2 regions of the Sphingobacterium sp. UBA7631 genome follow, and region 2 is predicted to be linked to the other one. Evidence: riboswitches for the same ligand, from Rfam matches in the RefSeq annotation. Region 2 holds a riboswitch; the other holds the start of a gene.
The links. A riboswitch is a leader RNA that binds a small molecule or an ion and turns the genes downstream of it on or off. The one in region 2 is predicted to bind thiamine pyrophosphate.
Positions count from the first base shown of each region.

Region 1: linked by a shared signal. The riboswitch ahead of thiS (sulfur carrier protein ThiS) and the one ahead of thiM (hydroxyethylthiazole kinase) in region 2 are both predicted to bind thiamine pyrophosphate.

Region 1 covers NZ_DLIX01000005.1:67,288-79,875, reverse strand. Annotated here, with positions in the region: gene B3P16_RS08790 (thiamine phosphate synthase) at 1-122, opposite strand, end outside; gene thiC (phosphomethylpyrimidine synthase ThiC) at 119-1,933, opposite strand; gene thiS (sulfur carrier protein ThiS) at 1,980-2,186, opposite strand; TPP riboswitch at 2,247-2,342, opposite strand; gene B3P16_RS08775 (alpha-L-rhamnosidase) at 2,502-5,144, shown strand; gene B3P16_RS08770 (PLP-dependent aminotransferase family protein) at 5,211-6,623, opposite strand; gene B3P16_RS08765 (DMT family transporter) at 6,735-7,625, shown strand; gene B3P16_RS08760 (GrpB family protein) at 7,766-8,368, shown strand; gene B3P16_RS08755 (DinB family protein) at 8,478-8,906, shown strand; gene B3P16_RS08750 (GNAT family N-acetyltransferase) at 8,983-9,837, shown strand; gene B3P16_RS08745 (hypothetical protein) at 10,040-10,678, shown strand; gene B3P16_RS08740 (SRPBCC family protein) at 10,853-11,320, shown strand; gene B3P16_RS08735 (hypothetical protein) at 11,374-12,147, shown strand; gene B3P16_RS08730 (serine hydrolase domain-containing protein) at 12,227-12,588, opposite strand, start outside.
Region 2 covers NZ_DLIX01000004.1:79,656-92,243, forward strand. Annotated here, with positions in the region: gene B3P16_RS05175 (tetratricopeptide repeat protein) at 1-639, opposite strand, end outside; gene B3P16_RS05180 (hypothetical protein) at 689-1,072, opposite strand; gene B3P16_RS05185 (TonB-dependent receptor) at 1,175-3,787, opposite strand; gene B3P16_RS05190 (Crp/Fnr family transcriptional regulator) at 4,240-4,869, shown strand; gene B3P16_RS05195 (NAD(P)-dependent oxidoreductase) at 4,928-5,773, shown strand; gene B3P16_RS05200 (dienelactone hydrolase family protein) at 5,892-6,635, shown strand; gene B3P16_RS05205 (hypothetical protein) at 6,669-7,919, shown strand; gene B3P16_RS05210 (VanW family protein) at 8,059-8,901, shown strand; TPP riboswitch at 8,965-9,057, shown strand; gene thiM (hydroxyethylthiazole kinase) at 9,140-9,943, shown strand; gene thiE (thiamine phosphate synthase) at 9,933-10,565, shown strand; gene thiD (bifunctional hydroxymethylpyrimidine kinase/phosphomethylpyrimidine kinase) at 10,562-11,401, shown strand; gene tenA (thiaminase II) at 11,388-12,044, shown strand; gene B3P16_RS05235 (GIN domain-containing protein) at 12,286-12,588, shown strand, end outside.

The sequences.
Region 1 (12,588 bases), on a different contig from region 2:
ATTTGTAAGTCTGTAAAATGATACTTACGCAAATGCAGAATATCAAGACCTTCTTTAAACAACGCTGCTATAATCGCCTGTTCAGAACGGATTGTTTCTGCTGCTGTCAATGCAATAATCATGAATAGATCTCTTTTCCTTGTGCGATGAATTCCTGTGATTTTTCCAGCATCCCCTGGGCGGCACTATCCCTGATTTCCTGCGTTATTTTCATCGAGCAAAATTTGGGACCGCACATGGAGCAGAAGTGCGCAACTTTAGCCGCATCTGCCGGCAATGTTTCGTCATGATATTCCCGTGCGGTATCTGGATCAAGGGAAAGGTTGAATTGATCTTCCCATCTGAATTCGAATCTGGCTTTACTCAAGGCGTTATCACGATATTGTGCACCAGGGTGTCCTTTGGCTAAATCGGCCGCATGGGCAGCTAGTTTATAGGTGATTACACCATCTTTGACATCTTTTTTATTTGGTAGACCCAGGTGTTCTTTTGGGGTAACATAGCAAAGCATTGCACAGCCATACCAACCGATCATAGCCGCTCCAATGGCGGATGTGATATGGTCATAGCCTGGAGCAATATCTGTTGTTAAGGGACCTAAGGTATAAAATGGCGCTTCGTCACAACAGGCCAATTGCTTGTCCATATTCTCTTTGATCAATTGCATAGGAACATGTCCTGGCCCTTCGATCATCACCTGAACATCATGTTTCCAGGCGATTTTGGTGAGTTCGCCCAGGGTTTCGAGCTCCGCAAATTGAGCTGCATCGTTTGCATCTGCAATAGCTCCGGGGCGAAGACCGTCGCCAAGTGAAAAGGCCACATCATATTGTTTCATAATTTCGCATATTTCCTCAAAATGGGTATAGAGAAAATTTTCTTTGTGATGAAAAAGACACCATTTGGCCATGATAGAGCCGCCTCTGGAGACAATTCCAGTAACTCGGGATGCCGTGAGATGGATATAACGAAGCAATACGCCGGCGTGTATGGTAAAGTACGAAACACCCTGTTCGGCCTGTTCAATCAAGGTATCTTTGAATATTTCCCAGGTAAGATCCTCGGCCACCCCCTTTACTTTTTCGAGCGCCTGATAGATCGGTACTGTACCGATTGGGACTGGCGAGTTACGGATAATCCATTCGCGGGTTTCGTGAATATTTTTGCCAGTGGATAGATCCATGATGGTATCAGCCCCCCAACGACAGGCCCATACCGCTTTCTCAACTTCTTCCTCTATGCTTGAACTTACGGCGCTATTGCCAATATTGGCATTGATTTTAACAAGAAAGTTGCGTCCGATAATCATGGGTTCACTTTCAGGGTGATTAATATTATTGGGTATGATCGCTCTTCCGGCGGCGATTTCTTCACGGACAAATTCTGGTGTAATAGCTTTATCATGTGTTCTCGCACCAAAGTTTTGCCCCCGATGCTGATGATCCATTCCAGGGGTACTGGCTTCCAACTGCTCAATACGTTGGTTTTCCCGGATAGCAACATACTCCATTTCCGGGGTAATGATGCCTTGCTTTGCATAATGTAATTGGGTGACATTCTTGCCGGCAGAGGCTACTTTCGGTTTGTGGCTATAGGCAAATCGGAGTTCGTCCAACGTTGGATCAGAAAGTCGTTTTTGTCCATATTCAGAGCTGATGCCAGCCAACTGTATGACATCCTGACGATCCAAGATCCACTGCTCGCGAAGGCGAGGGAGTCCTTTGCGGATATCGATATGGATGGTGTCATCTGTATAAGGCCCAGAAGTATCATAGATTGTTACCGGTGGATTAATTTCGATCTGTCCATTCGTTAATTTGGTTGGGCTCAAGGAGATTTGACGCATAGCGACTTGAATAGGAAATAGTTTTCCGGCTACAAAAATTTTCTTTGCATTTGGAAAGGGGGATTGCGTAATTGTGTCAGCTGTCATTTTTTCTGTACTGTGGTGAATTACTCGGTTGATTTTTTTTGAAAGGCTAGCCGCCTTGAGATGCAGTGATTAAGATAATCTGATCAAAAGGTTTAAGTGTTGTCGTAGCCCAGTCCTTTTTGGGGATGACTTGGTTGTTGATGGCTACAGCCACACCCTGGGTTTTGCCAGATAATTCCAAAAGTAACAAGCCTTCTAGTGAAGTAAGTGCGGGATCGAAAAATCGAATTTGATGGTTTATTGTAAGTTCCATTCCTTAATTTTTTTTGGTAAAACTTTAGGAATGGCTACACAAAGGCGCAGCAATGCACCTTGTAGACAGCTCACTTTTCCCTACGCCAGTATGATCCGGATCAGGTTCTAAGGGTAAAATCTCAGCCTGCATGAGCAGACACCCCTAAAGTTGCGACTAATATAAGGTTATTTTTATGAAAGTTGCAAGAATTTATTTTGCTGCCTGAGGTATATCGTGCAGGAAAGTACAGGTCACCATGTGGAAAATATTTGATATATTAGATTTTTAAATCAGCTAAAACAATTTAACAACCACCAAGAATAGTATCTTTTCATGCGTAGGATTTTATTGACAATACTGTTGTGTATAACGAACAGCACTTATGCCCAACCTAAAAGCAACTGCATCGCGGTACAGTTGACATGCGAACGTCTGGTCAATCCATTGGGTATCGATGCAACCCAGCCGAGACTTAGCTGGCGACTTGAGGACCAACGTAATGGTGCGGTACAACAGGCTTATCAGATCCTTTTAGGGCAAGATTCGCTGGCACTACTGAAGGAGACGAAAAATAGCTGGGATAGTGGCAAACAGCTCAGCTCGTCCATGTTAGTGACCTATAACGGCGCACAGTTAAAGCCACAGACCACGTATTTCTGGAAGGTTAAAGTATGGGATAAGGATGGTATATCAACAAGTTCTAAAATAGCATCGTTCGAAACTGGAATGATGGGAATGGACCTTTGGAAAGGAAAATGGATTAGCGACAATAAGGATATTCATGCGCGAGAAACGCCTTATTTTAGAACAGAATTTAAGATAAATAAGCCGATAAAGTCTGCACGCGCGTATATTGCCACAGCAGGGCTATATGAACTTTCCATGAATGGTCAACGCGTAGGAGACCATCGCCTGGATCCAATGTATACTCGATTCGACCGGCGTACATTATATGTCGTGACGGACGTAACCCAGCAGCTCCAACAAGGAGAGAACGCTATTGGCGTTGTTTTGGGGAATGGCTGGTATAATCACCAACCACTGGCGGTTTGGAACTTTGATAAAGCACCGTGGCGGGCCCGACCAACATTCTGTTTAGAGCTGAAAATCGTTTATACAGATGGTACAGTAGAAACTATTGTTTCAGATAAGCAGTGGAAAACAGCTTCGGGACCAATTACTTATAATAATATTTACACTGGTGAGCATTATGATGCAAGACTGGAAATACCCAACTGGGACAAACCTAAATATGATGATTCAACTTGGCAGGTTGTTCAGTATAGAAATGCGCCATCTGCACATATCGTTTCCCAACAGATGGTACCGATTCGGCTCGTGAAGTCCTATAAGCCCAAATCAGTGACAAAGATAGACCAACGTACTTATGTTTTCGATATGGGCCAAAATATGGCTGGGATTACAAAAGTTAAAGTCAAAGGAGCTGCAGGGACTATGCTACGTATCAAGCACGGTGAACGATTGTCGGCAGATGGGCGTCTTGACCTGTCCAATATTGATGTTTATTATCGGGGCGATAAGGAAAAGGAGCCCTTTCAAACGGACATTCTTACCTTAAGCGGTCGTAATGATGAGTTTATGGCAAAGTTCGGTTACAAAGGATTTCGTTACGTCGAAATTAGTAGTAGTGCGGCAATTGCATTGGATAGTTCGGCTGTGACCGCTTATTTTATGCATAGTGATGTGCCCGCCATTGGACAGCTCAAGACGTCATCAGCGTTGGTCAACAAACTATGGGAAGCGACCAACAATGCCTACTTGTCCAATTTGATGGGCTATCCGACAGACTGTCCGCAGCGCGAAAAGAACGGTTGGACAGGGGATGGGCACCTTGCGATTGAAACAGCTTTGTACAATTTTGACGGGATAACAGTTTATGAAAAATGGATGGCGGATCATCGTGATGAGCAACAGGAGAACGGTGTCTTACCCGATATTATTCCAACTGGGGGATGGGGTTATGGTACAGCGAATGGTTTGGATTGGACAAGTACCATTGCCATCATTCCCTGGCAGATCTATCAGTTTTATGGAGACCCACGTGCATTAGAAGAATGCTATCTTAATATCAAACGCTATGTCGATTATGTCGACGGAATCAGCCCATCTGGGTTGACCACTTTTGGGCGTGGAGACTGGGTGCCAGTGAAGTCACAGTCGAATCTGGAGTTGACCTCCTCGGTTTATTTTTATGTGGATGCGACCATCTTGGCTGCTACGGCTAAATTGTTTGGATACACAGCAGATCAAAAAAAATATGAACTGCTGAGCAGAAAAATTAAGACGGCCATCAACGCTAAATTTTTAGATGCTTCCAAGGGTATTTATAGCAATGGAACACAGACTGAACTGAGTGTTCCACTCTATTGGGGTGTGGTACCTGACGAAATGAAAGCCCGGGTTGCAGCCAACCTGAATAAGAAAGTGGAAGAGACCAACTTTCACTTAGATGTAGGAGTATTGGGTGCAAAAGCATTATTGAATGCGTTAAAAGATAACGGTTATGCAACGACAGCCTATAAGGTTGCGGTACAAGATACTTATCCGTCTTGGGGATGGTGGATTGTAAATGGCGCAACAACATTGTTGGAGAACTGGGATTTAAAAGCAACCCGTGATATTTCAGACAACCACATGATGTTTGGCGAAATCGGTGGTTGGTTTTTTAAATCTATCGGCGGGATTCTGCCAGATCCTAAACAACCTGGATTTAAACATGTGCTCTTAAAACCCATCTTCCCCCAGGAACTGAAAGAATCTTCTATTTCTTATGATTCACCCTACGGTAAAATTGTTTCCGAATGGAAGTTAAAGGATAAAAAGATTGTTTATGATATCCAAATACCCGCAAATGCCACGGCGACATTTTATCCGCCGGATAATGTTAGCATTAGCAGTAGGGATGTCGTCCAATTGGACGCTGGTAAACATAGGCTGGAGCTGGAACTCAAGTAATCATAGGCTCCGATCTGTTGTTTTATTGCCCCGACCGTTGGTATTATGCTCTTATCATGTTATGTATTAGAGTGCTTTTGTAAGTTTACCGAGCTGTTTTAATTTTAAAGCGAGTTCATTGCTCCAGGGTAAACCAATACAGAGACGCATGCAATGGTGAAATTGATCCTGTAAGGTGAAAATCCGCCCCGGTGAAATGCTGATCTGTAGTTTAAGCGCATAGTTATATAGCTTGCCTGTATCGATGTGTTTTGGAAACTCGACCCATAGGGCAAGTCCACCCTGTGGACGGCTAATTTTAGTGCCTTCCGGAAAATGGGCCGAAATGATGGCAGCGTAGCGCTGGTAGTTTTCCGTTAATGATCTACGAAGTTTACGCAGGTGGTTTTCATACTTTCCGGTTAATAGAAAATTTCCAACCGCCTCATTGATGATCGCCGTAGATGACAGGGAATGGATCAGTTTTAGTTTGATAATCTGTTCTTTGTATTTTCCAGGAGCAACCCATCCGACACGGAAGCCTGGAGCCAACGTCTTTGAAACGGATCCACACCAGAGGACATTGCCATCCCGGTCAAAAGATTTGCAACATTTGGGGCGTTGCGTGCCAAAATGGAGGTCGCTGTAGGTGTCATCTTCGATTAGCGGAATTTGGTGTTTTGACAACAATGCCACAATTTCCCTCTTATGCTCATCCGGCATGCAATAACCCAAAGGGGTGTTAAAATTGGGGACCAGTAAACAGACTTTAATTTGGGGCAACAGATTTTTGAGGGCTTCAATGTCTATTCCTATGATGGGGTCCGTAGCTATTTCCAGCAACTTAAGCCCTAGACTGACGGCAAGTTGGAGGATACCCGGATAGCAGGGGCTTTCCAGAGCCAGTGTATCTCCAGGTTTGGTTAAGGCCATCAGACACAAAACTAAAGCATTCATACAGCCGTTGGTGGTAACGACATCATCTTCATTTAGATTTCCACCCCAGGCCAATGAACGTACGGCCACCATACGACGTAATTTTATATTGCCTTGCAAGGGTTCATATGCTGTGCCACCATCGCTGAGCTCCCGTGTAGCGAGGACGATTTCTTTTTTTAATTTTGCGGTAGGTAGGAGACTTCCGGAAGGAACACCGATTGAAAATAAGGTTAAGTCGCGACGTCCCATGGTTGAATACACCTTATTCATCAATTGATCCGGTTCTCTGTTGTTGGCGATTGGAATAGGTTGACTGGCTGCCGCCAACGGAAGTTGCAAATAGTTTGGAGGACTAACGAAGTAGCCGGATTGGGGCTTGGACTGTATAAGAGAACGTTCTTCCAACGCTAGAAATGCCCTTTTTGCGGTATTTATACTGATACCGTGTTCAGCGCTTAGCTTCCTCACCGAAGGTAGTTTTTCGCCAGCTTTTAAGACGCCTGATTTAATCTTATTGGCAATATTGTCTGCTATTTCATTATACAAATAATCTTTTTTCATCAAATTAGGATTAGTGTTCGTCTTTAAAGGTAACTGTGTCCATTGAATTATCAAAAACTGTGACTGTGCTTAATTCTTGTAATGGACGAACTTTGTGTAAAAGATTGATACATGGCGCAATTAAGTATAAGTAAATTACAGGAAAATACAACAAGCGGTTGGTTAAATGGTTTTATTGGTGTGGTATTATTTAGTGGTTCGTTGCCGGCAACACGCATGGCGGTTTTAGCTTTTGACCCTGTATTTGTTACATTAGCAAGGGCTTCCATTGCAGGCATATTGGCACTGATAACATTGATGGTTTTTAAGGAAAAACGTCCAGAAAGAAAGCAATTGGGGTCGCTATGCATCGTGGCAATAGGATGTGTCGTTGGATTTCCCTTACTGAGCGCTTTGGCTCTGCAGCACATCACGTCCGCGCATTCCATCGTTTTTATCGGTATTTTGCCCGTATCGACAGCCGTATTTGGTATTATACGCGGTGGCGAGCGTCCGAAGCCAATCTTTTGGCTGTTCTCTGCTCTAGGGAGTCTACTGGTGATCGGCTATGCGCTGGCACAAGGACTAACAGCCTCACCTTTAGGCGACGTTTTAATGATTTTATCGGTCATTCTCTGTGGTTTGGGCTATGCTGAAGGTGCAAAATTGACCAAGACGCTAGGGGGCTGGCAGGTCATTTCCTGGGCCTTGGTTTTGTCGCTGCCGTTGATGTTGCCACTTACCTTTGTCTACCTTCCATCGTCTTTTGACACTGTGCCTATCGGGGCCTGGGCCAGTTTAGCCTATGTGTCGATGTTCAGTATGTTTATTGGCTTTGTTTTTTGGTATAAAGGACTCGCCCAAGGTGGCACGGCGACCATCGGACAATTACAGTTACTCCAGCCTTTTTTCGGTCTGGCTTTAGCCGCCGGGCTTCTTCATGAACAAGTCGGTGTTGGCATGCTGGCCGTAACAGTTGCTGTTATTCTTTGTGTCGTTGGAACGAAGAGATTTGCCCGATAAATGCATTAGAAAAAAGAGAACTGGATTATAGGCTCTCTCGGAAAACGATAAATTTATTAACTTTAACTTTTAGGGTGTCATTCGAGGCGTATTTGATCGAATGATGTGTATTTATCTTGTATTGGCAAAGACAACAGCGTATGATTTTACCGTTTGAACCTTATAATCCGATATGGAAAGCGAATTTTGACAGTATTCAACATGAACTTTTTACGTTGTTGAAACCAATAAAGTCGAGGGTTGATCACATAGGCAGTACGGCCGTTGAGGGATTGTCTGCCAAACCAATCATTGAAATATTGATCGGTTTAGAGGAAGAAAACGATCTTGATCGCATTCCGCTCCTGTTGCGGGACAAGTGCTATGTATATTATGAAAAATACAACGAGGATATGCCTTATAGACGTTTTTTTATCGCCCTGATTGATCGTCCTGAAGTATTAGGATTACCAGAGCAAATCGCACCTGGCGATGAAATTCCAGCACGATTGCATGACCATTCGTTACGAGTAGCACATATCCATAGCATACCCTTGCAATCAAAACACTGGTTGCGCCATATAGCCTTTCGCGATTATCTGCGTGCACATGACGAAGTAAGAGATCAGTATCAGGCAATCAAAGAAAAGTTGGTGTTACAGCAATGGAAAGATGGCAACGACTATAATAATGCGAAAGATGAATTTTTGAAAGAGCATGAAGCAAAAGCTGTGGAATGGTACAATAGTGGAATGATACAATAAAGGTTGCGGAACAATAGAATCGTATTATAATGAGAACCTTGGACAAAGCAGCGTGGATGCATCGGATTAAATTGGTAAGACATTAAGGTTATACTAGCTAGATTTAGGTATGAATACATTATTGGAAGAATTTGAGCATATTATTCAGAAGTTTTCTTCGCAAATTTTGGAAATAAATGATGACGATTTTAATCGCAAATTAGAACCAGATAAATGGAGCAAAAAGGAGATTCTGGGTCATCTAGTCGATAGCGCTTTTGTTAATTACCAACGGTTTATAAGAGCTCAATTTGAAGAAAATCCAAAAATATACTATGATCAGGTAGCCTATTGTGCATCTGCAGGTTACCAACATGCTGAGACCGAGAAATTATGCAATTTATGGCGATCGGTAAACGAACAATTGTTGTTTTTGTTTAAGCAGGTAATTGCGAACAAATTGATTCAAAGGACTTGTAATGACCATAGCCTCGAATTTTTGATGCTTGACTATGTGGTGCATTTGAAGCATCACAGAAATCAGATTTTGTCCGAATGAAAAAATTTAGGAAAGGATAGCATGAGAGCTCTTTGTTCAGGCATCAATAAATTTAATAGTCCATAAAAAATAAGGGATGGAGATACGGAAATTGAAAGCGGGAGATAGTGCTGACTTGTTAAATGCAATTAATGGAGCTTTTGCCGACTATATTGTACCATTTCAGTTAGACGCATTGCAATTGGAGTCGAAGATCAGAGGCGAGGATATTTTAATGGACTTGTCAGTTGGTGTTTTTGACGGAATACAACTGGTAGCTTTTATTATGCATGGCATGCGAGAAATTGAGGGTAGTAAAGTGATCTACAACGCTGGTACAGGTGTTTTGCCCGCCTATCGGAACAGCGGATTAGTCGGTGAAATGTACAGATTTATGCAGCCATATTTCAGAGAGTATCGCGTGAAAAAATTACTATTGGAAGTGATAGAAAGTAATCGACGTGCTATTCGGGTATATGAAAAAAATGGTTTTGTTAAAGGCCGTAGATTACTGTGCTTTGGAGGAGAACTTCATGTAAAGATGGGTGCTTTATCTGGCAGAACACAGCCTATCCGTATACAGTCTATCCATGATTTTTCTTGGGATATTTTGCAGTCTTTTTGGGATGTTGAACCCAGCTGGCAAAATAGAAGTGAGCGTAGTGAATTAATTCAGCTTAAAGGGGTGGGGGCATTTATTGGCTCCGATTTGGTGGGATATATCTTGTTCAATTCGTCCAATAGGCGGATCTACCAAATTGCGGTAGCACGGCAGCATAGGCGGAAAGGTATTGCAACACAGCTTTTATCCGAGCTGAAAGTGTTTGTGTCCAGCGCAAAGGTACAAATTACTAACGTTGATGAAAAAGCCAAAAACTTGCAACTATTTCTACAAAGACAAGGCCTGGTCAACACAATCAACCAGATTGAAATGGTCAAGATGATTTTCTGATAATATCAATTAAAAATTAAAGTATTTCATTTACGATCAATAATTGTGAAAACAAATGTTGTTGTAAAAGTGTTGTTTAACAAAAGGTTAGATAGGATGTGCTATTAAACTGTCCATTATAATTCTATTTACTGGTGTAATTTTACCATCCCTCGGAAAAGACGCTCTTCAACAATTTAAACGACACTAATTTTTAAAACATATGAAATCGAAGTCATTTTTAATCGCAATTGTCTCAAGCTTATTGTTGTTGGCTTGTAGCACTTCAACAAGGATAACAGATATCTATAAAAATAGAGACCTTACTCCCAAACAATACCAAACAATATTCATTATTGCAATGACAAACCACGCTAAAGCAAAGGAGGTCATTGAATCCAATTTGGCAGAAGCAGCTTCCATGCATGGCTACAAGGCTATTAAAAGCAGCGACGTTTTTAAACGGACGTTTACCAAAGATGAAAGTCAAAACAAAGATTTAGTGATGAAAGCAGTACACAGTTTGAATGCAGATGCCATTTTCACTGTTACCCTGATCGACAAAGCCAGCGAGACCCGATATGTACCGGGAAATGGGCCTTATATGCCTTATCCGAGATTTGGTTGGTATGGTAATTTTTGGAGCTATTACTCCCATTGGTACCCAATTGCATACGATCCTGGTTATTACACGACGGATAAAATGTACTATCTGGAAAGCAATCTATATGATGTTAGCTCCGAACAACTGCTTTGGAGTGTACAGTCTGAAACGATCAACCCTTCCAGCTTAGCAGATTTTTCTAAAAGTTATACAAAGGCGCTCGTAAAAGCATTGGAAAAGGATATTGCTGCTAAATAGCCATTGATAAAAAGTATGCTTTAAAAGCTAGCTTCAATTTAAATAATGTATTTGTGTAAAAATATTCTTTATAACACCGATTCAGTACCTCGTAAAGGTGTTTTATGGTGTAATAATAAACTAAATTGCATTAATATTGTTATATTGGCAAGCAATAAAGTTAGCTCAAATCAGATGAGGTACAAATTATATAGAGAACAGCAATTGACCTGCGATATGGATACCGCATGGGCATTTTTTTCGTCACCCATGAATCTTTCAGAAATTACTCCAAAAGATATGGGTTTTGTAGTCACCTCAGACTGTGATCAACAAGAAATTTTTGAAGGAATGATCATCGATTATTTGGTATCTCCGATTCTTCGGTTTCCGCTGAAGTGGAAGACCAAAATAACGCAGGTGGAAAAGAATAAAAGTTTTACTGATTTCCAACTAAAGGGACCTTATGCCTATTGGAGTCATTTTCATGAATTTATCCCAAACGAAAATGGGGTACTCATGAAAGACAGGGTTGATTATGAATTGCCTTTGGGGATTCTAGGCACAATTGCGCACGGAATTTTTGTTAAAAGGAAGTTGGAGCGAATCTTCGATTACCGTCATCAGGTTTTAGAAAAATTATTTAATCAAACTCATAATTAGTGGTAACGAATCTATTGCAGTTCACGTGACCGAAAAGAAAGAAGTAGTTTACAATGAAGAAATTTTATCAAATAAGCAATGGAGTTGCTTTGGTCATCACTGTGATCATTAATTACCTATCCAATACGGGGATTTTTAATGGGGAGACCATGGCAACAATTTCTGCTAAATATCAAAATCTATTTACACCTGCGGGATATGCCTTTTCCATATGGGGTCTCATTTATTTGGGGTTGTTTGGATTTGTAATTTATTTTGGTCCTTTTGTCAGACAGACAAATGAAAAAGATAAAGTAGTTTTAAAAGTCGGATGGTGGTTCTTGATTTCTTGTCTAGCAAATAGTTTATGGGTCATTACCTGGTTGTATGACTATACCTTTTTAACTATTTTATTGATGGTCTTACTTTTTGTGTCGCTATTAAAGATAATTTACTATACACAAACTATTGCGTTTCATGCTGCACGCAGCAAGCGTATATTTCTTAAGATCCCTTTTCAACTTTATGCAGGGTGGATTTCTGTCGCTTTGATTGCCAATATTGCAGCCTATCTGACGAAGATAGGCTGGGGTGGTTTTGGATTGTCAGCTACCATATGGGCTATTATCATGGTTGCAATTGCATTAATCATTCACTTATTGATGATCTGGCAACGTCATTTGCCGGTATTTGGACTTGTCGCCGTATGGGCTTTAATAGCTATTTCAGCTGCTAATAAATTAGTTAATAGTCCGGTGTATACAACGGCTATAATGGCTGCTCTCATTGTTTTGCTAAACGTAATTGTATACTACTATGTTCAATATCGTAAGCGATTGACTGTCTAATGTTTACTTGGTATGATGCTAGGTCATGGTTTGGCAATCGAATTTTAAGCTTTCCATAGTAATGCAGCGAAACCAACTATTATTTTATTGCTGATTTTGCAATCAATAGCTTTTGAAATTCTTTTCCGATAAATGGATTGATGACGTGCTGAAATCCTTTTTGCAATGTAAAGACAGTGATAGTCGCATCAGACTCCGGCGAATAGATCACATCTGTTCCCCACCAACCCCCATGATAGTAGGCGTTGAATCCCATGTCAAAATGATAAATTCCCAAACAGTATTTAGATTTATCCGACGAAAGAACATAGGTATGCATCGCTTCTAGAAGCTTTTTATCCTGAATGATTTTCCCGTTAAATAGATATTGGAAAAACAGGGAAGTCTCTTTGGCTGTTGCTGCGATTCCGCCGCCTCCGTACAGATCCCAGGAAGGATCAA
Region 2 (12,588 bases):
ATATTCAAGTCCCAATGAATTTATTTCGTCAGTACTCAGGTGCTTTGGCTTCGATTCCAGCTCTTGAATAACCAAATTATCGGCCTCAAAGTAAGTGAGTTCAGCTTGATTCTCCGCCCATTCCAATACACTATGGTAATTAAAATCCAGTCTCTTGGCAATCTGATAATCATAGAAAGCACCTTCGTCTTCATCGATGAGTCGATAAACTAAACAACGGCTCGCATAAAAAAATGGCTCCTCTTTATACTGTTCGATTGCGCTTGTAAACGTTGCAATAGCTTGGTCATATGCCGCTATTTTAAAATAATAAAGCCCCAAATAGCTATAGGCAAGTGCATGATTGGTCAAAGCAATCGCCTGCTCAAGTAAAGCGACAGGATTACCATCGCCACTGATTCCGACATTAAATCCTTCCAATGTAGATCTAATCGCGCTCTGTTGGACGATGTCTAACCAATCAGCGGAAAAAGATGAACTCGCTTCCGGAAAAAATGATGAAATAGGTAAAAAAGAAAACTTAGCAAGAAGTACGGGTACTGGCAGTGTAAAATCTGATTCCACAAAAGTATTGTTTTGTAGAATGACAGCTAGATTTGAAAACATATGCTTCATACCCAAAACTAAGCTAAATTTCATTACAAAAGAAATCTAACGGGAGATCAGGTATTATAATCGGGTATTCTTATCAACTAATTTCACCTGTCAGGTATAAGTATTTATAGCGGACAATATCCCTCGAATTTGTAAATTTGATTAATTTTTCCTTTTTGAAAACATAATTGGAAACCTTCTCTTCCATCAAACGCAGGAATTCAACAAATTCAGCAAAAAAGTCTTGACGTTCTCCTGGTGTAAACTGGCTGTTTTTTACAATCCAAAAGAATTGCTCTTCATTTACATGGAAAGATACCTCATTTTTCTTTTCTTTTCGAAAAATAAAGATTGGGTCATTTTCTTGGTTAATAAATAAAGCAAAGCCTGTATTTCCACCATCCAAATTAACAACAAAAGCAGAAAAATGGACAGTACCGATCTGTAAATTTTCCAGACAAATTAATTTATGCAACATCAGGTTGACAATTAGATCACCTAAAATTATTAAGTTTTTATTAAAAAACAAAAAAAGGCCCACAAAATAATTGTGGACCTTTTGTATTCGACGTAAATCTTATTAGAATGTAAATTTCACAGATGCATTCCAAGTTCTACCCTGTCCGATCAAAACAAAATTGGAAGTATCAATACCATTCCAAGTATTGTTCACATCTGTCACCAAGTTACTCGAAGTAGCTTCCGAAATATAGAACTTATTCAACACATTGTTCATGTTAACACGGAAACTCATGCTGTTCTTGTCACTTACTTTGACATTGTAAGAAAGACCGGCATCCAAAAGATTAAAAGACGGTAATTTCATATAACGTCCATAAGTTTGGCCATCTATTACTTCTCTACGATAATTCGATGCATACAAACGCTCATAATATCTGTAGTTTGCGTCAACAGACAAACCCTTAAACACTTTATATTTAGCACCAAATCCATAAGAAGTTTGCGCTGCGTTACCAACATGTTCACCGGTTAAGTTAACCTGAGAACGTCCCAATTCGACGCGGTTATCGTTACGTATAACAGAGTTTACTGCACCATCGTATTTCCAGTCACCTATCGATAAAAACCCTGTTAGGCTTAATTTTTCGATTGGGCGGGCCTCAAAATCAACTTCTACCCCTCTATGCACCTGTTTTACACCGTAATTTGTTGTATATAAATAGGCACCTTCGACCAAAATACCAGGATCATTTGTTGGGTTGTATTTTTTCACATCATCTGCCGTCGCTAAACTCGAACTACCCGTAACACGGTTTTCCCAAGTTGTGCGGTAAACATTCACATTCACATCCAAGAATCGAGAAGCAAATTTATAACCAGCCTCTAAACCAAGGATTTTTTCATTTTCAGCATTTTCATTAATATCATTTGCAAAATTCATGAAAATATTGTTTTGATAAGGCTGACGGGAATAGTACCCCGCATTACCAAAAACACTATGATGTCCCAATGTATAACTTACACCACCCTTCGTATTGTAGCCAAAGTTGTTCACGTCTTTAGAATCCTCATTACCTGGTGTGTATTGAAAATAATCAGAACGTTTGTTTTGTTGTTCGGAAACCGATCCTTGGAAAAACGCTGTAAAGCCATTTTTCGCATATTCCAATTGACCGAACAGACCGCCATAACGGATGTATTGATTGTAATCCCAAGCTAAACGATCTTCACGCGAATCAGGTTTGCTTGAGAAAGCTTTCCAAGGATTTGTTGAGTATGTATTGGTAACCAATGGCTTATTAGGGAAATTAACATTACCGCCCAATACAACACCATTTGTATTTCCTAGTGGATCTGTCAATTTACGATAATGTGTACCCTTATAATCTCTCACATCAAAACCCACATTAAAATTCAGGGACTCTGAAAGCTTACGGTTATAATTGGAAACTATACCAAACCACTGATGATTGTTCACATCAGCAGCCAAATATTTGCCTTTGTTGTATTTATCACTTCTTAACGATTGACCGCCCCCAGCAGCTAACGACGCATAAACGACAGTTGACAAAGATGATTTATCATCGATGGTCCAATCCCAGTTCAAGTTGGCTACCGGCTTATGATAAAAGTTCTTTTGCGCATTCATCATCACGCCATTTGCATCCTTATAATTGTCGTTGTAACGTCTGCCATTAGCAAGATAGTTAGACAATTTTGAGGTATATCCTTGGTTGTGCCACTGTGGTGCACCGGTTACCATGAAGTTCAGGTTGTGCTTTTCATTTGCTTTGTATCCAACGGACAAGAAATAACTTTGTCCAGCACCTTCCGTATGATCCATATAACCGTTACCTGACCATTGCGTAAACATAGCCGAAACAGCAAAACCGTTTTTCATCAGACCGGTATTGTAACCTACTGTTGCCTTCATAAACATATCGTTACCAACAGTAGTGCGGACAAAACCACCTTCTTTCATTGCGGTAGATTGTGTCACGTAATTTACGGTACCGCCGACAGATGAAATCGCTAATTTAGATGATCCCAAACCACGTTGAATCTGCACTAAAGAAGCAATATCTGTAAGTCCCGACCAATTTGACCAATATACACTTCCATTGTCCATACCATTGATCGGCTGACCGTTCAACAAAAATGCGGTATTGGACTGATCAAAACCACGTGTTGTCATAGAAGACTCACCAAAACCTTTTGCCTGACCAGTGATATAAACCGACGGGGTATTAGCTAGTGCTGAAGTAATATCCTGTGCGCCTACCCTTTCCTCTAAATCCTGTTTACGGATCGTCGAAACGGCAATCGGCGTCTTTCTTCCCGCAGCAATATCAATAACACCATGACCAACAACAACAACCTCATCCAAATTTGTTGAAGATCCAGCCGTAAAAATTGGATTGATATTCAACGATTCCCCCGATTTCAGCATGATGTTTTCGAAAACAACAGGCGTTTCGCCAATGTAAGTTACCTCTACTTTGTAGGGGCCTCCTTCTTGAAGATTTGAAATTTGAAATTTTCCTTGGGCATCGGCTGAGCCACTTACAACTTGTCCACTTGGGATGTGGGTAATTTTAATGGTTGCTCCTTTAACCGTTTGTCCAGTAGCTTCTTTGACAACTCCTGAAACCGAACTAGTATTTGCTGTTTGACCATGAACGGCACTATAACTAGCAAAAACGAGGGCAAAAAAAAGTAAAGACTTTTTCATGTTAGATGTGATTGTTTTGTTTTTGTGGCGCAAAATTAGGAATTGATTGTCTTTTTAACTAATTTTAACAATAGGATTATCAGACCCTAGCGCTATACAAAACAAATCAGTTTTAAGCTTCCACAGAAAAACAGCTACTTCTAAAACAAAGAGGCAATAAAAAAACAGATTAAATAAAATAAATACAACACATTCATCACATTCTTAAAAAAACACTAAAAATAATCAGAATAACATTTTGTCTGTTTTGAATAAATCAAAATTTATGAATTTCACGATTTTATATGTTAGCTGCTGGATACGCCACACACAGCACAAAAAAACCGGTCTTTCTACACATTATTTCCACCAACATTCTTTTCCACCAACATTCTTTTCCACCAACATTCTTTTCCACCCCCAGGGGATAAAATAAGCCCGTAAATAATTAACTTTAACTAAAATAATACCGTATGTTGTCAATCCAACAAGCTTATACAGGCATTCTTGAGCCAGAGTTAATTACTGCAATAGCCAAAAACGCACACATCAAAACGTTTCATGAGGGGGATCTCATCATTGATACCAATCAATACATCAAGTCGATGCCCCTTCTCCTAGATGGAGCAATAAAAATTGTCCGGGAAGATGAAGACAAAGGCGAACTGCTGCTCTACTATTTGGAAAAAGGTCAAACCTGTACGATGTCAATAGCCTGTTGTCTCGGAAATAAAAAAAGTGAAATTCGTGCCCTCGCAGAAAAAACAACAACGGTTGCCATGATTCCAAATGAGCTTGTCAACCTTTGGATGGGAAAATACCCCTCTTGGCGAAATTTCATCATATCAAGCTATTCAAGCCGTATGGACGAAATGTTACAAGCTATTGATAGTCTAGCTTTTTCCAATATGGAAGAACGAATCATCCAATATCTGAAAGCCAAAGTAAAGCTGAACAACGACCGAATACTTACCCTTACGCATCAGGATATTGCTTCTGACCTAAACACATCCCGGGTAGTTGTCTCCCGAATTTTAAAAAAACTGGAACAGGAAGATAAAATAGTGCTCCTTCGTAACGAAATCAGGGTATTAGTGGAATGACCAAAACATTTGTATCTTTAATAGACGTAAATTTCAAGAGCTATTAATGTAATTTTAGATGAAGATAGAAAAATTAGGATTTATAGGATTAGGAAACATGGGGCACCCCATGGCTAAAAACCTGGAAAAAGCAGGATTCCCCCTTTCTGTTTATAATAGAAACCGTGCAAAAGCAGCGGGCTTTGAAAAACAATCAATGATCAGAGAAGGTATAGCCGAATTGGTCGAACATGCTGATATTGTATTCTCCATGCTCACCAATGATGAAGCTGTCAGTGAAGTATATGAAAAAATCCTTCAAGGAGATATCAAGGGCAAATTATTTGTCGATATGAGTACCATATCCCGTAAACTCACCCTGTCTATCGCATCCAAACTCAAAGAAAAAGGAGCCGCATTTATAGATGCACCTGTGGCCGGCAGTACCAAGCCCGCGGCAGAGGGCACCCTGATTATTATGGTCGGTGGTGAACAGGAGGATCTTCATCGCGCCCGGCCATACCTCGAGCAGATGGGCAAGTCGATCAAACATGTTGGCGAAAATGGCCAGGGAATTGCCGCCAAACTTGCGATCAACTATTTTCTTTCAACGATCTATCAAGGTCTCGCAGAGACGATCTTATTTTCAGATAAACTGGGAATTCAACGGAGTGATATGCTCGAAATCATCAATGATAGTGCCAGTGGCAGTGGCGCAACAAAAGTCAAAACGCCTTTACTGGTGGAAGAAAACTACAGTCCTGCTTTCGCACTAGATCTTATGCTGAAAGATATTCGACTGGCGCAACAAGCCGGTGCCGAATATCCCCTCCTCAAGACATTACTCGATACCTACGGGAAAGCACACGACCAAGGTCTCGGACAACTCGATGTTATTGGTATTATTGAATCTATAAAGTCGTAACTTCAGGTTGGCGACAGCGGAAAAAATGTACATTGAAAATTATATTTAGTTGAGATGGACTCCAAATTAGGTTCATTTCTGATCACACAAAATAATGAGCGGAACAAATTATTGACAGATGAAAACAGTTATGACACTATTGATGCTTACTATGGTCACGATGACTACGCAGGCCCAACAATTAAAACAGGTTTCTTACCAGGATGGTGAACAAAAACTCAACGGCATGGTAACCGCCAATAGGGCAAAAAAAGGCCCTGCTGTCTTAATTATTCCTGCGTGGAAGGGAATTGACAACGAAGCGAAACAAGCGGCATTGCTTCTTGAAAAAGAAGGTTACATCGCGTTCATTGCCGACATCTACGGTGAGGGAAATATTCCTGCGGACAACACCGCAGCTTCGAAAATTGCAGGCCACTACAAGACGGACTATAAAGCTTATCAGCATCGCATCAAGCTCGCATTAGAACAACTGAAAAAAGAAGGCGCAGATCCGACAAAAATTGCGATCATTGGCTATTGCTTTGGAGGTTCAGGAGCATTAGAAGCGGCGAGAGCCGGCTTCCCCGTCAATGCCGTGATCAGTATCCACGGAGGCCTATCCAAAGCTGCCGATAGACCCAATGGTTCCATTAAAACAAAAGTACTCATTGAGCACCCTGCAGCCGATAAGAGTGTATCAAAAGAAGATTACGATGGGTTGGTCAAGGAATTAAATGAAGGAAAAGCAGACTGGCAAATAATTACCTACGCAAATTCTGGACATACGTTTACGAATCCCGAGTCAGCGGAATATAATCCCGTGATGGCCAAACGTGCCTGGGAGCACACCTTATTATTTTTGAAAGAAGTATTAAATTAAATAGCAAAGTAAGCAACAGCAATATCGACCCAAATGAATTATAACGCGAAACTGCAAATTTATCCGATTATCATTCAGTTGTTGATATTGCTGTTTTATAGTCCCATTGCAGCATCGCAAACAGTAAAATCGTTAACAATAGCTAGCCCTACACAGGCAGTTCTGTTTGTAACCAATGAGTCCGATAAATCAACTGATTTTATCATGCGTTTACACGAAAAAAATGCTGCTGCGATTTTCAAGCAAGTACCTTTTAGCACAACAAAGTTACTGGTCACAAAAACCGATGCAAAAAAACTTACATTTAGCATTAAAAATCAACAATGGACCATCAATCTATTGTCATTGAAACAACGTCATGCCATGATCTTGTTTGATGGCTTAGGCAAACCCAAGATCATATACGATAGTAATACCTATCTGACAGCAGCCAAATCCATATTAAGCAACAACACACAAGTTGCGTCGAAGAATCCTTCGTCACAATATAATGCCCAACATTTCTTTGACTCCATTGCACAAGTGCAATTTATTCCATCCAGGCAATATGCAGCGGCTATTATCGCCAATACAGCTCTCCCTCTTTACTACAGTCAGCGTAAAAATCAATGTGACGGCACGTACGTCATGCAGCAGTTTTCCGATGAAAATGAGGTGGAAACTGGAGCAATTGTGACGACTGTATATGAAGAAGGCAAAGAGCTCACATCCAACAATCTTTCCGGCGGAAATAATTATTTCAGCAAAAGATGCTATAATCAGTTCGGACTTATCGACTCCATACAGTACCTTCAAAACAGCAAATGGAGCAACAGCACCATTTACCGTTATCTCCCAAACGCCATTGTTTCCTACGATCCAACATTACAAACAGCGACAATAGACCACTTGAACAGCAAACTCCAGGTTGTAAAAAGTGAATCCATTCATTTTTTATACCAACGGATAGATTGGACCATTTACAGTTATGACAAACAGAATCGCATGAGTGAAGAGCTGTCGGGCAGAAATGATCGAAGGGAAAGTCGGGTCCGTTATGCGTATAGCGATCCGAAAACAAGTGATTATATACTACGCCAAACCTTCGATCAAAATGACCAACTCACAGCGGAAATCAAGCGATCCTACCGGGCCAACGAAACAGTTGATGAATTCTACTTCAAGGGGGTATTGCAACAAAAATCAATTGTAAAAGATTTGGGAAACTGTACGTATGAAAACCTGAACTATAACGGGCATGGGAAGATCACGGGCAAATACGTACAAACAAGAAAACAGCTATAGACATAGAGCGAAAAGCCAGTATACACCCGATGGAACAAAAGTTCTACCCCCTATACAGTAAAAACACAGGACAAAATCAAAAAAAGCGGCAAAAGATACATTTCTGCATTAATTTTGATAGCGATAAATAAACATCGTATTGAAAAAAAGAAAACTGATCAGTCAACAGCACCCCTTGCTCTATTTTTTTGCAGTATGGGTAAGAAGAATGCAGCGAAAAGCCGTCTGGCTATTTGACGACAAAAAATACAGCAAAGTTAAATCAGCTGAAAAACTTCCCTTTCGTATTAAAAAGCATCAGTCTGTATTATTAAAAAAGCTGGGCGAAAATAATATGCAATTGCAGATCAACAAAGTGACCAACCTGAAAATTGCAGCAGCACAGATCAATAGCATTCTGATCAGACCGAAGGAAACCTTTTCATTTTGTAAACTCGTGGGGCTCCCCACCGTAAAGAAAGGGTATCTGCCCGGCATGGAGTTATCCTTCGGTGAAGCAAGGGCGGGTATTGGCGGTGGAATCTGTCAAATATCCAATCTCATCCATTGGCTTGTTATCCATAGTCCACTCACCGTCAGCGAACGTTATCATCACTCCTTTGATCCTTTTCCTGACGATGGTCGTGTTTTGCCATTCGGCAGTGGGGCTACCGTATTTTATAACTACCGTGATTATCAATTCACCAACAACACGCCTTACACCTTCCAGATCAACCTCTGGTTTACAGAGAAATGTTTAGAGGGCGAATTGAGGATCGATCAGGAGCTGGATTTTGCATACCATGTCGTTGAAAAAGAACATCAATTTCTTAAAATAGACAATCAGTTCTTTCGTAAAAATGAGATTTGGCGCGAGAAGTTTTTAAAATTTCAGGGTGGAAAGATTTTAGAAACAGAACTTTTGACCAAAAATTTTGCCCGGGTTACTTATACCCCTGTTGAATATATTGAAATTAGTGCCGATCAAAATCCGGCCGATTAATTTAACAAGCTAAGTGATCGAAAAATGATGGATATGAAAAGTCCTCTTTTTTGTTTAAATTTGGTCTGGCTTTGGGGGTATTCTGTATAGAATTGAGATAGTCCCTTTGAACCTGATTCGGTTTATACCGGCGTAGGGAAAAGCAAAAATCCACTGTACAGCATACTCCTTCACTGCGCAGTCTATCGCTCTTCTTCCCTCCAAGGCTACACCGTACATCTTAGCATATGTAAAAAGAATGGAAGATTCAATTATCAATTTATTAGCGCAGCTGAGGGTCGAAAAACCCCTTGTACACAACATCACAAACCTAGTCGTGATGAACAATACGGCCAACGCACTGTTAGCCCTAGGAGCGTCCCCCGTAATGGTACACAGTCCTTTAGAAGTACGCGAAGTTGTCGATATTGCGCAAGCTCTTGTTATTAATATCGGCACCTTGAGTGAAGATACAGCCGAAGCTATGCTGGTTGCTACCGAACATGCCAATACCATTGGACGGCCATGGGTACTTGATCCTGTTGGTGCTGGGATATCAGCATTCCGCAATGATTTATTAGCCAATCTACTGGATCTCAAACCAACGGTTATTCGTGGAAATGCATCAGAAATCATGACGCTGTACAATTTCAACCAACCGAACACAAAAGGAGTCGACAGCACGACAGCGAGTAAAGATGCGCTCCGATTTGGCCAATTATTGCAAGAGCAAACCGGTTCCATTATCTGTATTTCCGGAGAAGTAGACTATATTCTTTCCGAACAATACAGGGTTGAAGTCTTTAATGGCAACCCTTTAATGACACAGGTAACTGGACTTGGCTGTAGTGCTACTGCACTTATTGGTGCATTTCTAGGTGTTACAGACCAATATGTTGAAGCAGCTGTTGCCGGCGTTTCCATTTTGAGCTTGGCGGGAGAACTCGCAGCCCAAACAGCAGCTGGCCCGGGTACCTTGCAATTGAATCTCTATGATGAACTCTATAAGCTCAATGCAGAACGTCTAAAATCAAAGCTCAAGATCAAATGTTATGCGCATTAATCCGCTTTTTCCCTACCCTTTATATTTGGTAATTTCTGAGCGGGACTGTTATCCTCAACATTGGCTCAATGTCGCCGAAGAAGCCATCATTGGTGGAGTCGATCTTATTCAATTACGCGAAAAAGCTGACGATCCCGCTACATTTTTGGATAAAGCCATGTGTTTGAAAAAACTGACCGATCGTTATGGTATTCCGCTCGTGATCAATGATGCCGTAGCAATCGCTGCAAAAATCGAGGCATGGGGAGTACATGTGGGTCAAAATGATTTGCAGCCGCTCCCTATTCGCGAAAAATATGGCGATAAATTAAACATAGGCTGGTCCATAGAAGATATGCAGCAGCTGGAAAGTCCACAAATGTACGCTGTCGACCACCTTGGTGTAAGTCCCATTTTTTCTACGAGAACAAAAATGGATACGATTACTGAATGGGGAATTGCAGGTTTAAAACAACTTCGGAATAAGACGGAAAAACCATTGATCGCTATCGGAAGGATGAACTTACAAACTGCAGAAGAGACCTGGAATGCCGGTGCAGACTCCATTGCAGTCGTTTCGGCCATATGCCAAAGTCAAGATCCCAGAGCTGCCAGTGCACAACTAAAAGAACTATTAAAATGACAAAAGATAAAAAATACCGCGTCCCTACCGTACTCAGCATTGCGGGGTTCGATGGTAGCGGTGGTGCAGGTATACAAGCAGATACCAAAACCATATCTGCATTAGGTTGTTATGCCATGAATGTGTTAACTGCCTTACCCGTTCAGAACACACAAGGTGTAAGACGTATTTATGACATTCCTACAGCAGCCGTCCAGGACCAATTAGATGCTATTTTTGACGACATCTATCCCGATGCAATTAAAATAGGCATGGTACACCATATTGAACTTGTGGAGCTTATTAGCAGCTATTTAAAAGAATATAAAGGGCCTATCGTATTTGATCCAGTCATGGTCTCGACCAGCGGGCACAAGCTCATTCACGATGATACAATTCAGGCCTGCATTGAACTTCTTTTTCCTTTGGCAACGCTGATTACACCAAATTTAGACGAGGTAAGTGTTTTAGTAGACGAAGTTATTGACGATGTCGAGAGGATGAAAAAAGCGGGAAATAGCCTACTGGCGAAAGGTTGTCAATCCGTTTTGATTAAAGGCGGGCATCTCCAAAGTCAAGAATTAACATCCCTATTGTTCCAGCACAAGAATCCACCAATTGAATTCAAATCTCAAAAAATTAACAGCAAAAATACACATGGTTCCGGTTGTTCGCTTTCTTCAGCAATTGCGAGCCATTTGGCACAAGGCGTTGGTCTCGATAGCGCGGTTGAATTCGCATTGGCCTATATACACGCAGCAATAGCTGGTAGCAAAGACCTCATCATTGGCAAAGGAAATGGGCCATTAAATCACTTCCACAATCCGATTAAACTTATTCAATATGAACTGGACTGATCATGCCTGGGATTCAATAACATCAATTTATTCAGATATACTCACTATGCCGTTTATTGTTCAGCTTAGTGATGGTAGTCTTCCCCTGGATAAATTTCAATTTTACATGCAGCAGGATGCTTTCTATTTAGAAGAATTTGGCCGTGTGCTCGCCTTTATAGGTGCAAAAAGTACGGATAACCAACAAGCATTGGACTATTTCGAATTTGGTCGCAATGCGCTACTTGTTGAACGGGCATTACACGAAAATTACTTTCGGGAATTTGGTTTAAGTCCTGCCGACAAGAGCAACAAAATCGAACCAACCTGCCATCATTATGTTCATTTTCTTAAAAGCGTAGCCGCTTTCGAGAGCATTGAGGTTGCTATGGCGGCAACACTCCCCTGTTTTTGGATTTATAAGGAGGTCGGAGATCACATTGTATCGACAGCTAATACACAGGGAAATCCCTATTCCAAATGGATAGCAACTTATAGCGGTGAGGATTTTGCACAGGGCGTTATCAAGGCGAAAAACTACGTTGACAAAATTGCAGCAGAAACTACTGCAACAAAACGGGAGAAGATGCGACAAGTATTTATAACAGCTTCCCAATTAGAGTATCAATTCTGGTTAGCAGCCTACAAACGAAGAGTCTGGTAAACAAACTATTGTCCGATACCGAACAGTTGATGTTCAAAAATGAGCATGAACGAAAATAGCACTCAGGAACAAAACTAGTGTTAATCAGTATTTTAAACGGATTTAAAGTTTTGGCATTACTATTATACTATAGGTGGCAGTTAACGATAGAGCGTATGCATAAGCACATAAGAAACGATAAAAAGGGAAATTAAAATGAAACTTTCAGTAAAAATAAATTTAAACTAATAACAGAAAAATAATGAAAAGAATCTTAACCATTGCCTTTATTTCATTTTTATATGTAGCTCAGGCACAAGAACGCGAAACACGTAAGATCACTGCTCCAGATGGCATTTCATCGGCAACTTCATTACGTGTAGATTATATTCACTCTAATCGCAACGAGGTTATTGTTGAAGCAGATAATCCCGAACATTTATCCCTTATCGAAACGACTGTAAAAAACGGTACACTGTATGTACAGTATAAAAGAAACAGTTCAATCAGAAATGCGAGAAACAATCGCGTAACTGTTTACTCAAGCAAGATACCGACACGCTTT